3 regions of the Streptomyces sp. WAC04114 genome follow, and region 3 is predicted to be linked to each of the others. Evidence: riboswitches for the same ligand, from Rfam matches in the RefSeq annotation. Region 3 holds a riboswitch; each other region holds the start of a gene.
The links. A riboswitch is a leader RNA that binds a small molecule or an ion and turns the genes downstream of it on or off. The one in region 3 is predicted to bind thiamine pyrophosphate.
Positions count from the first base shown of each region.

Region 1 (3,518 bases), on a different contig from region 3:
GGCCGGTCCGGAGGGGTCGCCCCGCCACAGGGTGGTGTCCGCGTCCGCGTGGTGCCCGGCGTACTGGACGAACCGCCCGAACTGCTCGGACCAGAAGTACGGCACCGGGTCGTACACCGCCGGCGCCTCCCCCGCGGCCCGGCCGACAATGTTCCGGGCCACCGTGCGCGGCCCCTGGAGGGCGTTGTCCCAGTGGTGGACCAGCAGCCGCTCGCCGTAGCGCCCGGAGGGGAACGAGGCGCAGTCGCCGACCGCGTACACGTCCACAGCGCTGGAGCGCAGGTGCTCGTCGGCCACGATCTCGCGATGGGCGCCCAGCTCGACCCCGGAGCCCGCCAGCCAGGCCGTCGCGGGACGGGCGCCGATGCCGACGACGACCGCGTCCGCGGGCAGTCGCGAGCCGTCGTCGAGGAGAACGGCGCCGGGCTCGACGTGCGCCACGCGCGCGTGCGTCCGCAGGACCGCGCCCGCGTCGGCGTACCAGCCGGCCATCGGGGCGGCGACCTCGGCGGGCAGTGCCCCGGCGAGGGGCCGTTCGGCGGCCTCGAGGACGGTCACCGCGCAGCCCGCCTCGCGCGCGGCCGTGGCGAACTCCGCGCCGATCCAGCCCGCGCCGACGACCACGATGTCGTGCCGGCGGGCCAGCACCGGCCGCAGCCGCTCGGCGTCGTCCAGGGTGCGCAGCAGGTGCACGCCGGGCACGCCCTCCGCGCCCGGCAGCCGGACCGGTTCGGCGCCGGTCGCCACGACCAGGACGTCGTAGGGCACGGGCCCGTCCTCGGTGTCGAGCTCGTGGGCGGCGGGGCGCAGGCCCAGTACCTCGCAGCCGAGCCGCAGTTCGATGCCGAGGGCTTCGAAGTCGACGTCGAAGGCGGAGCCCTCGGACTTGCCGAGCAGGACGGCCTTGGACAACGGGGGCCGGTCGTAGGGCTGGTGGGGCTCGGCGCCGATCAGGATCACGTCCCCGGCGAAACCCTGCTCGCGCAGGGCGACGGCGGTCTGCACCCCGGCCATGCCCGCGCCCGCCACGACGACGCGCCGCGGCGCGGACGAACCTGGTTGCTGCGTCTGCTCGCTCACCTGATCACCATAGACACCTGACGAATTGTCAGTCAGTGCTCATGCGCCGTGACCTGCTCCACAACGCTCGTGCCCTCACCCCGCTGGGACTCCCACTCCCAGGTCTCCTCCAGCCGCACCCGCCCGTCGGGCAGCTCCACGACCGTCGAGACGCAGTGCCCCGAGGACGTGGTGCCGTCCCGCTTGAGCTGGACGTACCGGAAGTCCAGCCGGTCACCCTTCCGGGTACCCACGAGATGCCCGCGTACGACGTCGCCGCCCGTGTACTCGGCCCAGATCTCGCCCTGCCGCTCGTGGTAGGTGAAGCGGGTGCGGGTGCCCACCTGACCGGGTGCCTGGTCGGCGACCGGGGCGAGGACGAGACCGTCGAGGGATCGGGCCATGGTCGGAGGCTCCCTTACTGCGGGATACGGCATCGGGCTAGGGTGGCCAACGTAAAGCACTCGCGGGAGCCCGGACGCACCGGGCTGAGAGGGAGGCTGGCGGCCTCCGACCGTACGAACCTGATCCGGGTCATGCCGGCGAAGGGAGGGGCTGGACGCCCATGTCGCCTACGTCCACGTCCGCACCGTCGGACGTCCTCGTCATCGGGGGCGGGATCATCGGCCTGGTCACGGCCTGGCGGTCCGCGCAACGCGGGTTCACCACCGCCGTCGTGGACCCCGAGCCCGGCGGCGGAGCCGCACAGGTGGCGGCCGGCATGCTGGCCGCCGTCACGGAACTGCACTACGGCGAGCAGACCCTGCTCGGCCTGAACCTCGTCTCGGCCCGCCGCTACCCGGACTTCGCCGCCGAGCTCACCGAGCTGACCGGCCAGGACCTCGGCTACCGCCGCTGCGGCACGCTCGCCGTGGCCCTGGACGCCGACGACCGGGCCCACCTGCGCGAACTGCACGCCCTGCAGCAGCAGTCGGGGCTGGAGTCGCAGTGGCTGTCGGGCCGCGAGTGCCGACGCCTGGAGCCGATGCTCGCGCCGGGCGTGCGCGGCGGGCTGCGGGTCGACGGCGATCACCAGATCGACCCGCGGCGGCTGGCCGGGGCGCTGGTCGCCGCGTGCGAGCGGGCCGGCGTGGTCTTCCACCGGACGTGGGCGGAGCGGCTGACCGTCGTCCGGGACCGGGCCACGGGTGTCGTCCTGGCCGACGGGAGCGCGGTGGCAGCCGGGCAGGTGGTGCTCGCTGGGGGCAGCCTCAGCGGGCGGCTCGCGGGCGTTCCGCAGGACGTGCTGCCTCCCGTGCGGCCGGTGAAGGGGCAGGTCCTGCGGCTGACCATGCCGCGGCGGCACGGGCCGTTCCTGAACCGGACCGTGCGCGCGGTGGTGCGCGGCAGCCACGTCTACCTGGTGCCGCGCGCGAGCGGCGAGCTCGTCGTCGGGGCGACCAGCGAGGAGCTGGGCTGGGACACCACCGTGACCGCGGGCGGCGTGTACGAGCTGCTGCGGGACGCGCACGAACTGGTCCCGGGCATCACCGAGCTGCCGCTCACCGAGACCCGGGCCGGGCTGCGGCCCGGCTCACCCGACAACGCGCCGCTGCTGGGCCCGACCGGTCTGGAAGGGCTGCTGCTGGCCACCGGCCACTACCGCAACGGCGTCCTGCTCACACCCGTGACCGGCGACGCCATGGCGCACGTCCTGGCGACGGGCGAACTCCCCGAGGAGGCGCGCCCCTTCACGCCGAAGCGCTTCAGTCCCGCCACCGCACTCTCGGAGCAGCCCGCATGAACATCTCCGTCAACGGGGAGCCCCGGGACGTCCGGCCCGGCACGGCTCTCGACACCGTCGTGAGGTCGCTCACCGCCTCGCCCTCGGGCGTGGCCGCCGCCCTCAACGAGACCGTCGTCCCGCGCACGCAGTGGCCCGCCACGCCCCTGGCCGAGGGAGACCGCGTGGAAGTCCTCACCGCCGTCCAAGGAGGCTGACCATGGCCGACGATCCGTTCTCCCTCGGTGGTACGTCGTTCAGCTCCCGTCTGATCATGGGCACGGGCGGAGCGCCCAGCCTGGATGTGCTGGAGCGGTCGCTCGTCGCCTCGGGGACGGAGCTGACGACCGTCGCGATGCGCCGGGTGAACGCCTCGGTGCACGGCTCGGTGCTGTCCGTCCTCGACCGGCTCGGTATCCGGGTGCTGCCCAACACGGCGGGCTGCTTCACCGCCGGCGAGGCCGTCCTCACGGCCCGTCTGGCGCGCGAGGCCCTCGGCACCGACCTGGTCAAGCTGGAGGTCATCGCCGACGAGCGCACGCTGCTGCCGGACCCGATCGAGACACTGGAGGCGGCCGAGACCCTGGTCGACGACGGGTTCACGGTGCTGCCGTACACCAACGACGACCCGGTGCTGGCCCGGAGGCTGGAGGACGTGGGCTGCGCTGCGATCATGCCGCTGGGGTCGCCGATCGGCTCCGGCCTGGGGATCCGCAACCCCCACAACTTCCAGCTG
Region 1 covers NZ_JAIGQA010000024.1:13,515-17,032, forward strand. Annotated here, with positions in the region: gene K4G64_RS09780 (NAD(P)/FAD-dependent oxidoreductase) at 1-1,080, opposite strand, end outside; gene K4G64_RS09785 (hypothetical protein) at 1,113-1,463, opposite strand; TPP riboswitch at 1,516-1,627, shown strand; gene thiO (glycine oxidase ThiO) at 1,625-2,803, shown strand; gene thiS (sulfur carrier protein ThiS) at 2,800-3,000, shown strand; gene K4G64_RS09800 (thiazole synthase) at 3,003-3,518, shown strand, end outside.
Region 1: it holds a riboswitch for thiamine pyrophosphate, as region 3 does, so the genes downstream of both, thiO (glycine oxidase ThiO) here and K4G64_RS03270 (thiamine ABC transporter substrate binding subunit) in region 3, are expected to answer to the same signal.

Region 2 (3,518 bases), on a different contig from region 3:
GGCGATGTGCGGGTCACGCCCGTCGACCCCGACGCGCTGGGCGAGGTGTTGATCCGGCTTCAGGTGGGCAGTGACCAGGCGTTGTTCCGGTCGTCGACGGCACCGCTCGTCGCTTTCCTCGACCGTACGGACAAGCTGGTGCCGCTGGGGCAGGAGGGCTCGCTCGCCGATTTCGATGCGCACCTCGACGAGGCGCTGGATCGCATCCTCGCCGAGCAGGGCGCTGGTTGAGACATGGGCCCGGCGGCACGGTGGAGTAACGCTTCACCGGATGCCGCCGAGCTGTGCAGGAACGCTTCTTCCTGCGATCTTCGTATGACCGGGCGATCCTCTTGCGGGCCGGGCGGCGGAGGACGGGGCGCCGTCGTCGGCCAAGGGGGCGTCAGCGCTTGCGGCGTCGGCCCCTGCCGGCGCGCGCGGGGACGGCAGATGCTTCCACGGCCGGCTCCGCGCCGGGGCGGTCGGCGGAGACCACCAGCGCCGCCAGAGCCGTGGTGACCGGCACCGAGGCGACCAGGCCGATCGAACCGACCAGCGTGCGCACGATCTCTTCCGCGACCAACTCGCTGTTGGCGACCGTCCCCACGCTGCTCTGCGCGATCGAGAACAGCAGCAGCAGCGGCAGTGCGGCACCCGCGTAGGCGAGGACGAGCGTGTTGACGACCGAGGCGATGTGATCGCGGCCGATCCGGATGCCCGCGCGGTAGAGCCCGCGCCAGCCCATCGAGGGGTTGGCCTCGTGCAGTTCCCAGACCGCCGAGGTCTGCGTGACCGTCACGTCGTCGAGCACGCCCAGCGAGCCGATGATGACGCCGGCGAGCAGCAGACCGCTCATGTCGATCGTCGGGTAGAGGCCGTGGATCAGGCCGGTGTTGTCGTCGGTGTTGCCGCTCAGGGCCGCCCAGTCGATGAACACCGAGCCCAGGATGCCGATCAGAAGCAGCGAGATCAGGGTGCCCAGCACGGCCACCGATGTCCTGGCGGACAGGCCGTGGCACAGATACAGAGCGATGAGCATGATGGCGCTGGCGCCCACCACGGCCACGACCAGTGGGTTCGAGCCCTGCAGGATCGCGGGCAGGATGAAGAAGTTCAGCACCATGAAGCTGATGGCCAGCGCGACCAGGGCCATGACGCCCCGCAGTCGTCCGACGACCACGACGGCGATCGCGAAGATGCCGGCGAGCAGCCCCATGGGCAGACGGCGGTTGATGTCGGTGACCGAGTACTGCAGGTCCTTCGGCGCCGAGGGCTCGTAGGCGACCACGACCTCCTGGCCCTCGTGCAGCTGGCGGGACTGGTCGGGCTGGACGATCTCGGTGAACGTACGGCCCTTGTCGTCGCCGCTGTCGACCCGGATCGTCGCCCGCTTGCAGGTGCCCTGCTCCTGCTGCACCGCTGAGGAACCCTCGGCGGTGGAGGTGTCGCCGGTCGGCGGGACGCCCGAAGCGCCGGCCTCCTTGCAGCTCACCTCGACCACCTTGGTGACCGTGGCGTCCTGGGTCTGCCGGTCGAAGCCGACGCCGGTGCGCTCGTGCGACGGAGCGCCGCCCGGCCACAGCACGGCGAGGCCGACCAGGACCGCCGCGGCGAACGGGATCAGGATCGCCGCGATGACCTTGCGCAGGTGCCGGGATACGGGCGTGGCCGGGCCGTGGCTGTGGGAGTGCCCGTGCCCGCCACCCGGGGCGGGACCGGGCCCGTGACCGTGTCCGTCGCCACCGCCGTGCCCGCGTCCGTCGCTTCCGCCCTGACCGTGCCCGCCACCTCCACGAGGTCCGGAGCCGTGCCCGTCACCGGGGCCCTGCCCACCGGCGGGGCCGCCAGGGCCGCTGTGGCCACCGGAGGGACCGGCACCCTGGCCGCCACCGGCGCCCGGCCCGTACTCACCACCGGGGCCCGAGCCGGGGCCGAAACCCGCGTCACGCCCGTACTCGAGCCCGGGGCTCCGCCCCCCGGTCGGCCCGTGTCCGGCCGGGGCGGCGAAATCATGGCCGTCACCGCGGCCGTTGCCGTTTCCGGTGCCGGACCGGCGGGGCGGTTCGGGCGGTGGGTAGGGGGGACGCTGCGTCGTGGTCACCGCCCGATCATCGCAAGAACGAGGGGGGCCCTCTGTTCACCGCGCCAGAATTGCCGCTAGCGTGGAGGCACCTTTTGTACACGCGGGAGCTCGGAGCACCGGGCTGAGAGGGCGCTGACCTCCGTCCCAGCGATGTTTCACATGAAACATCGCCGGACTCGAGTGATGTTTCACACGAAACGTCGCCGGACGGAAATCGCTGCGTCGACCGCCGAACCTGTTACCGGGTAATGCCGGCGTAGGGAGTAGGTCTCATGACCAGCAAGGACGCACGCACGCCTGCCTCCGTTCAGGACGAGAAGTCCGAGGAGGCCGGGAAGTCCATCGGCTGGCACAAGGCGTATGTCGAGGGCACCCGCCCCGACCTGCGCGTGCCGGTCCGTCAGGTGCACCTCACCAACGGCCAGTCGGTCACGCTGTACGACACGTCGGGCCCGTACACCGATCCGCTCGTCGACACCGACGTCCGCAGGGGCCTGTCGCCGCTGCGCGAGAACTGGATCATCGCCCGCGGCGACACCGAGGAGTATGCGGGCCGTCCCGTCCGCCCCGAGGACGACGGCATCAAGCACACCTCGCCCCGTGGCGGCCTCCGCAACCTGGACGCGGTCTTCCCCGGCCGGCCCCGCCAGCCGCGCCGCGGGAGGAACGGCGAGGCGGTCACCCAGCTCGCGTACGCCCGTCGCGGCGAGATCACGCCCGAGATGGAGTACGTCGCCATCCGGGAGAACGTGGCGCCGGAGGTAGTGCGGGACGAGATCGCCGCGGGCCGTGCCGTGCTGCCGGCCAACGTCAACCACCCGGAGATCGAGCCGATGATCATCGGCAAGCGGTTCCTGGTGAAGGTCAACGCCAACATCGGCAACTCGGCGGTGACGTCCTCCATCGAGGAAGAGGTCGAGAAGATGACCTGGGCGACCCGCTGGGGCGCCGACACGGTCATGGACCTGTCCACCGGCCGCAACATCCACACCACGCGCGAGTGGGTGCTGCGCAACTCCCCCGTCCCCATCGGCACCGTGCCGCTCTACCAGGCCCTGGAGAAGGTCGACGGCCGGGCGGAGGAGCTGACCTGGGACATCTACAAGGACACGGTCATCGAACAGGCCGAGCAGGGCGTGGACTACATGACGGTCCACGCGGGAGTGCGCCTGGCGTACGTGCCGCTGACGGCGAACCGCAAGACCGGCATCGTCTCCCGCGGCGGCTCGATCATGGCCGCCTGGTGCCTCGCACACCACAAGGAGTCGTTCCTGTACGAGAACTTCGAGGAGCTCTGCGAGATCCTCGCGGCCTACGACGTCACGTATTCGCTCGGCGACGGCCTCCGGCCCGGCTCGATCGCGGACGCCAACGACGAGGCGCAGTTCGCGGAGTTGAGGACGCTCGGGGAACTCAACCGGATCGCCAAGCGTTTCAACGTACAGACCATGATCGA
Region 2 covers NZ_JAIGQA010000003.1:67,377-70,894, forward strand. Annotated here, with positions in the region: gene K4G64_RS02040 (SsgA family sporulation/cell division regulator) at 1-231, shown strand, start outside; gene K4G64_RS02045 (YibE/F family protein) at 383-2,080, opposite strand; TPP riboswitch at 2,153-2,342, shown strand; gene thiC (phosphomethylpyrimidine synthase ThiC) at 2,335-3,518, shown strand, end outside.
Region 2: it holds a riboswitch for thiamine pyrophosphate, as region 3 does, so the genes downstream of both, thiC (phosphomethylpyrimidine synthase ThiC) here and K4G64_RS03270 (thiamine ABC transporter substrate binding subunit) in region 3, are expected to answer to the same signal.

Region 3 (3,518 bases):
CAGCACGGGCAGCATGGTCCGTACGACGAACGGCACTCCGACCAGCGCCTGCGCGAGCGGCACCAGGATCCACGAGGACCTGAGGTCCAGCGGCGGCTCGTCGAGGGAGATCAGGAACCCGAAGCCTACGGTCACCGCGGACACCCCGAGCGGCAGCATCAGCAGCGCGTCGAAGCCGCGCACGAACCGCCCGGCGTCCCGGCGGGTGAGCGCGGCCGCGGCGAGCCCGCCGATCAGCACGGCGATGAGCGTGGCGGCGACGGCGTACGACAGGGAGTTGCCGATCGCCTCGATCGGCGGAACCAGGAACACTCCCCCGTCCTCGCTGGTCAACGCCCGGTAGTAGCCGAAGCCCGGCGCGTCCAGGGACCGCTGCACCAGCACGGCGAGGGGCAGCACCAGGAGCACGCCGACGGTGACCAGCACCCCGCCCAGCAGCGCCCACTGCCCCGCTCCGCGCGGTCGGCGCGAGGTCACGGACGCGTCCACGAGCCGCAGCGCGGTCTCCCGCCGCCGCACGGTCCAGGCGTGCACGGCGAGGATCGCGCCCACCGCGACGAACTGGATCAGCGTCAGCACGGCCGCGGTCGACAGGTCGAAGATCTCCGAGGTCTGCCGGTAGATCTCCACCTCCAGGGTGGAGAAGGTGGGCCCTCCGAGGATCTGCACGACACCGAAGCTGGTGAAGGTGAACAGGAAGACCATCAGCGCGGCGGCGGCCACGGCCGGGGCGAGGGCGGGCAGGGTGACCTGCCGCCAGGCCCGCATCTGGGAGGCCCCGAGCATCCGCGCGGCCTCCTCCTGCCGCGGGTCGAGCTGCGCCCAGAGCCCGCCGACGGTCCGCACGACGACCGCGTAGTTGAAGAAGACGTGCGCGAGCAGGATCGCCCACACCGTGGTGTCCAGGCGTAGGCCCCACAGCTCGTCGAGCAGCCCGCCCCGGCCGACCAGCGCGAGGAACGCCGTACCGACGACGACCGTCGGCAGCACGAACGGGACGGTGACGACCGCCCGCAGGACCTGCTTGCCCGGGAAGTCGAAGCGTGCGAAGACGTAGGCGCCGGGGAGCGCGACCAGCAGCGTGAGGGCGGTGGAGACCAGCGCCTGCCAGGTGGTGAACCACAGGACGTGCCGGACGTCGGACTGGGCGAGCACTTCCCCGATCCGAGCGAGGTGCCAGGTGCCGTCGGCCTTCAGGCCGCGCGCGACGATCGCGGCGACGGGGTAGGCGAAGAAGACCGCGAAGAACACGACGGGCGCGGCCAGCAGGCCGAACCGCGCCGTCGTGCCCCGCCGCCGGGCGGCTACTTCAGTACGAGTGAGGTCCACGACTTGACCCACTGGTCACGGTGTTCGGCGATCTTCGCCGGGTCCATGGTCTCCGGGTCCTTCGCCTGCGGGCCGTACTTCACGAACTCCGGCGGCACCTGGGCGCCCTCGGTCACCGGGTACACGAACATGTTGAGCGGCATGTCCTCCTGGAACCTCTTGCTGACGAGGAAGTCGAGGAGGGCCTTCCCGCCCTTGGTGTTCTCGGCGTTGGCGAGCAGCCCCGCGTACTCGACCTGCCGGAAGCAGGTGTCCTCGGCGACGCCGGTCGGGGCGGTGGTGGGCTTCGGCTTGGTGTACAGCACCTCGGCGGGCGGCGAGGAGGCGTACGACACGACGAGCGGCCGGTCGCCCTTGGCCTTCTTGCCGCTGCTGGAGCCGGAGAACTCCTCGTTGTAGGCCTGCTCCCAGCCGTCGACGACCTTCACGCCATTGGCCTTGAGCTTCTTCCAGTAGCCCTCCCAGCCGTCGTCCCCGTACTTCGCGGCGGTGCCGAGCAGGAAGCCGAGGCCGGGCGAGGAGGCGGAGGCGTTCTCGGTCACGAGCAGGTTCTTGTACTGGGGCTCGACCAGGTCGTCGAGGCTCTTCGGCGGCTCGAGCTCGTGGTCGGCGAAGTACTTCTTGTCGTAGTTGACGCAGATGTCGCCGGTGTCGATGGGCGTGACCCGGTGCTTGTCCTGGTCGACGCGGTACTCGGGCTTGATCGTGTCGGAGCCCTTCGGCTCGTACGACTGGAACAGCCCGTTGTCGAGTGCCCGCGAGAGCAGCGTGTTGTCGACGCCGTAGAAGACGTCGCCCTGCGGGTTGTCCTTGGTCAGGATGGCCTTGTTCACGGCCTGCCCGGCGTCGCCGTCCTTCAGGACGTCGACCTTGTAGCCGGACTGCTTCTCGAAGGCCGCGATGACGTCCTTGGAAACGGCCCACGAGTCGTGGCTGACGAGCGTCACGGTCTTGGAGTCACCGGACCCCTGACCGCCGTCGGACGATCCGCACGCGGCGAGCGCGCCGGCCATGCCGAGCCCGACGACGACGGCTGTCAGCCGCTTCTTGTTGTTGCTCACTGGATTCCTCCTGGAGTGACCAGGAGAAGACGCGGCCCTGCCCGGGACTTCCGTGGTCCCGGGCAGGGCGCAACAGCTCGAGTGGTGACCGATCTCCCTACCCAGAATGACCTGGGCCAGGTTCGGAGGGTCTGCGGCCGTGTGCCGCACTCTCAGCGCTGTGGCGCTCCCCTGTCGGAATATGCAGGTGTGGATGGTGCAGGTGTCGCATATGCAGATGTGCTTACGACAGTCAGACTACCGTTCGGTGGCCGCGAGCTGACCACACGCCCCGTCGATCTCCTGACCACGGGTGTCCCGGATCGTCACCGGCACACCATGGGCGGCGATGGCCTCCACGAACGCCTTCTCGTCCTCGGGCCGGGAGGCGGTCCACTTCGACCCGGGCGTCGGGTTCAGCGGGATGAGGTTGACGTGCACGGGCCTGCCCTTGAGCATCCGGCCGAGCCGGTCACCACGCCAGGCCTGGTCGTTGATGTCCCGGATCAGCGCGTACTCGATGGACAGCCGCCGCCCCGACTTGGCGCTGTACTCGAAGCCGGCGTCCAGCACCTCGCGGACCTTCCAGCGCGTGTTCACCGGCACGAGGGTGTCGCGCAGCTCGTCGTCGGGGGCGTGCAGCGAGATGGCGAGGCGGCACTTGAAGCCCTCGTCGGAGAACCGGTGGATGGCCGGGACGAGCCCGACCGTCGAGACGGTGATGCCGCGCTGGGAGAGGCCCACACCGTCGGGCTCGGGGTCGGTGAGCCGCCGGATGGCGCCGGCGACCCGGTTGTAGTTGGCGAGCGGCTCGCCCATGCCCATGAAGACGATGTTGCTGAGCCGCGCCGGGCCTCCGGGCACTTCCCCGTCCCGCAGCGCCCGCATGCCGTCCACGATCTGGTGCACGATCTCGGCGGTGGACAGGTTCCGGTCCAGTCCCGCCTGCCCGGTCGCACAGAACGGGCAGTTCATCCCGCATCCGGCCTGCGAGCTGATGCACATGGTCACCCGGTCCGGGTAGCGCATCAGCACGGACTCGACGAGCGTCCCGTCGAACAGCCGCCACAGGGTCTTGCGGGTGGTGCCCTGGTCGGTCGACAGATGCCGCACGACGGTCATCAGCTCGGGCAGCAACGCCTCCCGCAG
Region 3 covers NZ_JAIGQA010000005.1:85,306-88,823, reverse strand. Annotated here, with positions in the region: gene K4G64_RS03275 (iron ABC transporter permease) at 1-1,266, opposite strand, end outside; gene K4G64_RS03270 (thiamine ABC transporter substrate binding subunit) at 1,305-2,342, opposite strand; TPP riboswitch at 2,467-2,573, opposite strand; gene rlmN (23S rRNA (adenine(2503)-C(2))-methyltransferase RlmN) at 2,628-3,518, opposite strand, start outside.